Regions from separate parts of the Thermasporomyces composti genome, predicted to be linked through region 1. Evidence: predicted binding sites of a transcription regulator. Region 1 holds the regulator's gene; the other holds the start of a gene.
What was found. The regulator LexA, encoded in region 1, represses DNA repair genes until DNA is damaged. The targets are predictions, from matches to a motif close to TCGAACANNTGTTCGA.
Positions count from the first base shown of each region.

Region 2: the regulator LexA is predicted to act here: its motif matches at 1,369-1,384, upstream of DFJ64_RS00955 (SAV_6107 family HEPN domain-containing protein).

Region 1 is NZ_QTUC01000001.1:460,936-463,823, forward strand. It holds gene DFJ64_RS02035 (hypothetical protein) at 1-180, opposite strand, end outside; gene DFJ64_RS02040 (hypothetical protein) at 197-631, opposite strand; gene lexA (transcriptional repressor LexA) at 911-1,648, shown strand; gene DFJ64_RS02050 (coenzyme F420-0:L-glutamate ligase) at 1,689-2,558, shown strand; gene DFJ64_RS20040 (ATP-dependent DNA helicase) at 2,568-2,888, opposite strand, start outside.
Region 2 is NZ_QTUC01000001.1:220,690-223,577, reverse strand. It holds gene DFJ64_RS00965 (phytoene desaturase family protein) at 1-767, opposite strand, end outside; gene DFJ64_RS00955 (SAV_6107 family HEPN domain-containing protein) at 1,646-2,167, shown strand; gene DFJ64_RS00950 (methyltransferase domain-containing protein) at 2,487-2,888, shown strand, end outside.

The DNA.
Region 1 (2,888 bases):
CGCCTTCCCGCTGCCGACCAGCAGCTTTCGGACCAACCGGGCCATGCCCAAGGTCCGGCCCCACACCGCGTCACCGAGCAAGGCGACACGGCCTCGCCACGCCGTCGGTACACGGACTCGGCTGATCGAGGCGGAGCACAGCTCCTCGACGTCGCGCAAGCCCTCGAGCAGCGTGGGCACGTGCCGTCACGCCCGCCTAGTCGACGACCACGGCGAGGCCGCACAACACCGTCCCGACCAGCACGAGGCTGAGGACCGGACCGCCGAGCATCGACAACGCGAGGGTGGCCGCCACGGTCACCACAGTGACGGCCAACCGACCCCGGCGGGTCAGCCGGACACCGGCACGATCACGATCACGGCGCCGACGCACCATGGGGTCACCCGGAGCGAACCCTCGGCAGCTCGGAACCCTGGCGGGTCGAGGTCGCCGGCGCCTCCGCGTCTTGGCGAGCGTGCGCCCTGGCGGTGAGCGAAACGTGGTGCTCGCTCCGACGAGATGTGTCACCTCTGGCCGGTACGTCCCGGAGTCCGCGGTCCCTGGCGAGCGGTTCGCTGCCGCGCGTGGCCGCTCGACCCCGACGCGCCGAGCGCGGTAGTCCTCCAGGTAGATGACCGGTGCACTGCTCATTCGACACCCTCCACGGACGAGCGGAGTCGCGAGCCACGTCGAACGGTTGTTCGATGGACCGCTCCATGAGTTCTACACCAGACCGCCGACACACGCCACCGGTCGTCGAACCTCCGTTCGATGCCACGCCCAGTCTGTGGCAAGATCGTCTTCGCTCGCGACGACACGCGGTCGAACACGCGTTTGGACGTGGATGACCAAAGGCTTACGCTCGTGTGCGAGGCGCTCCCGGCGGAGCGTGGACCCACCGGCCCTGCCCACGACAAGGAGATCGCCGTCATGTCGAGGCGGAAGAATGGCGACCGCACCACCTCCACCGCGGGTGCTCGGGAACTCTCGGACGGCCCGCCCGACGCAGCGGGTCTCACGCCCCGGCAGCGGCGGATCCTCGAGGTCATCCGCGAGACGGTCCAGCAGCGCGGCTATCCGCCCGCCATGCGGGAGATCGGCGAGCTCGTGGGCCTGACCTCCTCCTCGTCGGTGGCACACCAGCTGCGGGTCTTGGAGAACAAGGGGTTCATCCGTCGTGACCCCAACCGGCCGCGAGCACTGGAGGTGTTGGTGTCACCGCCGGAACGGCGGTCGGTCTCGAGCGTCACCGTCACCGCCATCGACGAGACCGGCAGCGGCGACGCCCATCCCACGCCCGCGCTCGTCCCGGTGGTCGGCCGCATCGCCGCGGGCGGCCCGATCCTCGCCGAGGAGTCCATCGAGGACGTCATGCCCCTGCCCCGCCAACTCGTCGGCGAGGGCGAGCTGTTCATGCTCAAGGTCAAGGGCGACTCGATGGTGGAGGCCGCGATCTGTGACGGCGACTGGGTCGTCGTCCGCAAGCAGCCCACGGCCGAGTCCGGGGAGATCGTCTCCGCGATGATCGACGGTGAGGCGACCGTCAAGACCTACCGTTACCGCGACGGCAAAGTGTGGCTCGTCCCGCACAACCCAGCTTACGAACCCATCCCTGGAGACAACGCGGTCATCCTCGGTAAGGTCGTCGCCGTTCTACGTCGTGTCTGACCCGACGCGAGACCACGAAGCGACGACGACCAGGAGCGGGATGGTCAACCTCACGGCACATACCTCGTCGACGTCCGGAGACGAGCCCGAGTCGAGCGACGGCGCCCTGGCGCGCGGCCGTGACGACGTTCCCCCACCGAAGGCCCCATTGGCGCCCAACGAGGGCAAGAGCCTCATGGTGGAGGTGGAAGGAGCCTACTGGGCGCGGGTTCCCATCCGTACCGACTTGTTCCGCCGGGGCGACGACCTCGTCGACAAGGTGGCCGCCTACGTGACCAAGACGGTCGCGCTCATGGCGTCCGACGCCTCGTTCACGGGCGCTTTCCTCGAGCCGTGGTACGTCGTGGTGAGCGAGAAGATCGTCGCGATCAGCCAGGGACGGTCCTACTTCACCTGGGAGATCAACCCCGGTCGAGCCGCCCGGCTGCTTTCCAAGATGGTCCGGCGGACCCCGTACGGCATCGGGCTCGGGAGCCCGTGGACGATGCAGCTCGCCATCAACGAGGCCGGCCTGCCGCGTATCCTCCTCGCGGCTGCCGCGAGCGTGGTCGGCAAGATGCTGGGTCGGCGCGGCTGGTTCTACGTCGTCGCCGGCCACCGCGTGAACGCGATCGACGGTCCCACGCCGTACTCGGCGTTCCCGTCCAACGTCTCGGCCAAGCTCCCACCGGCCGAGCCCGACAAGGTGGCGGCTCGCATCACCCAGGCCCTACGGTCCCAGCTCGACGGCGACGCGGCCCGGACGTTGAGCGGCACGGTGATCATCGACTCCAACGACCTCGGCCGCGAGGTACTCGGCCACGACAGCGACCGGCTCCCCCGCTTCTTCTGCGAGCTGTTCCGGGACAACCCCTTCGGACAGGGACGTCAGCAGACCCCCATCGCGGTCTGCGTCCGCATGCCGTCGTAGGGACCGTCGTCAGGGGACGGACGCCTCGCGCGCCGCGCTCAACCGGCGCAGCGCCGCGACGACGACGTCGTGGTCGAGAGTCGACCACATGGGTGGGAGCGACGCACGCAGGTATCCGCCGTAGCGCGCGGTGGCCAGTCGAGGGTCGAGCACCGCGACCACCCCACGGTCGGTGGAGCGCCGGATCAGTCGACCGACGCCCTGCGCCAACAGCAGGGCGGCGTGGGTGGCGGCCACCGCCATGAACCCGTTCCCGCCCGCCTCGTCGACCGCCTTCTGGCGCGCCGAGAGCAGAGGATCGTCGGGGCGCGGGAACGGGATCCGGTCGAT
Region 2 (2,888 bases), 240 kb from region 1:
GCCTCGTTGGTCTCGATGGCCACGACCGCGCTCCCCAGCCGAAGGTCGACACCGCGTTCCCGGACTCGGTCGGCGAGGGCGTCGGCCAGCCGGGCGAAGCCCCCGGGGCAGCGCCAGAGCCCGAAGGTCCGCTCGACGTAGGCGTGGACCGCGGTGAGCGCCGGAGCCAGCCGCGGCTCGGAGCCGACACCGACGGCCGTGTACTCCAGGACGCGCCGCGCGCGTGGATCGGGGAGTGCGCGACCGGCGAAGGTGGAAAGCGACGTCCCGAACGCCAGACGGCGCAGTGCTCGAGGGCCGAGACGTCGCGCTCCCGCGAAGGGGACCTCCAGGACGCGGGTGCGGAGCAGCTCCCACGTCGCGGTCAAACCGTCGACGGTCGCCTCCCACGCGTCCGCGGTCGCCGCGCCCAGCGTCTCGGAGAGCGCGCGTCGTTGGTCGGCCCGGCTCTGGGTGGGCAGGTCGAGGACCGTGCCGTCCGAGAACACGTGGCGTCGAGGGTCGGTCACCAGGTGGAGGTCGAGGACTCTCTCCAGTGGCCGTCCGGACTTGCGGAACAGGTCGCGGATGGTGGTCGGCAACGTCATCTCCGCGGGCCCCGCGTCCCACTGGAAGCCCTCGGCTGGGCCGACACCTGTCCGGCGCGTGATCTGGCCACCCAGCCGGGTGGCGCGCTCCACCAGCGTGACCTGGTGTCCGTTCTTCGCGAGCCGAGCGGCGACGGCGAGCCCGCCGAGCCCTCCTCCGACCACGACGACGCGTGCCACAGCCAGGGGAGCCTAGTGCGCGCCCACGTTCCGCCTGACTGGCCGGTCCCGCTGGTCACGGCTCGCCCTGCCGTTTCCGTCTGGGTGGACACCCCTGAGGCGTCGTGCCCAGACCCCGGCTGCGTACCCAGGCTGGGACCTCGTCCGGGTACCTAGTCCGGATTGAGTACGGCTTCGGATGATGCCGGCCGTTCCGGCCGGGAAGATTCCAGGCAAGAGGAAGGCACCGTCTCGGGTGGGCCCCGACGGGGGTGGGGCTCACCCGAGACGCGCGAGGCGCGTCCGGTCGCTTCTCTCGCTCGCTTCCTTCGTCGTCCTCTTCTTCTCCTCCACGTCTTCTCCTCCGCGTCTCCCACCGGTCTTCGCCGTGGTCTTCTCCACTCCGTGAGCTGAGGCGTTGTCGGTGCTCGCTGTCACACTCGCCTCATGACGGCCCGTACCGACGGCATCTCGACCTGGCACTGGGTCTCGACCCGGCATCGTCTGGGCGTCTCCAGCAGCCGGGACCCGGCCCTTGCCGGTTGCGAACTCCGCGCGTCGTGTCCGGTTGCTCGTTCCGGTGTTGACGCCCTCGGCGGTGGCCGGATACAGTGCCCATCGTTCGAACGTATGTTCGAGCAACGCCGGTGGTGCGGTGCCTCGTCTCCGCCGGGTGAGGGCCCAGCCGCCACCATCGTGGCGAGCTCGGGCCTGGCTGGGTCTGGGCGGAGTGTGCAGGGCAGGGGAAGCGTTCCGCCCAGACCCCAGCAGCCTTCGGTCACGCACGCACGGCGGCTGACACGTGGACGGATCGGGACGCGCGAAGCGAAACGAGGGGGAGGCGCAGCCAGGCCGTAGGAGTCCCTCGGACGGACGCTGTCTGACCAGGAGGAGTCGTCATGTCGACACGCGCCACGAGTCGATACAAGGCGCCGTTGGGACCGAGCGTCTTCACCTCACTCGACCGAGCTCGCGCCTCGCTCACCGAGGCGATGCTGGCGGACTCCGCCGCGGATCGGTACGTCGCCGCTCACGTCGCCGCGTTGCGGATCGCTGCCGCCGTGCTCGCCAGCCGCGCGCGTCCGGCTGGTCGTCGCCGCCCGACCAGCGCCTGGACGCTCCTCGCCCGGGTGGCGCCGGAACTCAGCGAGTGGGCGGCCTTCTTCGCCGCCGGTGCCGACAAGCGAGCGGCCCTGGAGGCAGGCCTCGGTCGTGTGACCGATCGCGAGGCGGACGATCTGCTTCGCGACGCGGAGCGGTTCTTGGTCGTGGTGGAGCAATTGCTCGACGTCCCGCATCGACCGGTGCTCCCACAGGGATCGGGTGTTGTCGACCAGCCGCGCACTGGACCGACCGGTGGACCGGCGACGGCGGCCGCTGCGGATCCCACGCCGTCGCGACGACCGGGCGCTGCCGCGTAGGAGCGAAGGCCTGCCTCCCCTGGAGCGACCTGACCCGGGCGCGCAGGCTGGCTCGGACGTGTGAACCGGTCGGAAGGCCGATCTGGTCTGACCATGGCATCGTCGGATGCGTTCGACGTCGGACGCGGACGACGTCGAATACGACCTTCCGTGGTCCGAGTGACCCCGCTGCGCCGTAGGGTTGGGGCGAGCTGTTCACACCGTCGAGGAGGCTCCGCCCGTGGCCCAGCGAGGCCCACACACCCCTGACACCGTTGACCATCCGTGGGGCGAGTCGCCAGGCAGTGCTGCCGGCCACCGCCGATCGGTCCGTGCTGAAGTGATCTGGCGCCTGGTACGAGCTGCCCTGGAAGAGCAGGTGGAGGTCGCGGCCCGATCCGTCCTCGACGTCGTCGACGCCGGTGGCGGCACGGGCAATCTCGCCGTACCGATCGCCCGATTGGGCCACCGCGTGACAGTCGTGGACCCCAGTCCGGACTCCCTCGCGGCCTTGGAACGGCGTGCGGAGGAGGCGGGTGTCACCGACCGTGTTCGAGCTGTGCAGGGCGACGCCGCCGACCTTCCGGACGTCCTCCAGACGACTGCCGACCTCGTGCTCTGCCACAGCGTCTTGGAGGTGGTCGACGATCCCGGTGTCGCTCTTCGTGCGTTGGCGGGTGTCTTGAGGCCGGGTGGTGCGCTGAGTGTCGTCGTCGCCAATCGCTACGGCCTGGTTCTCACC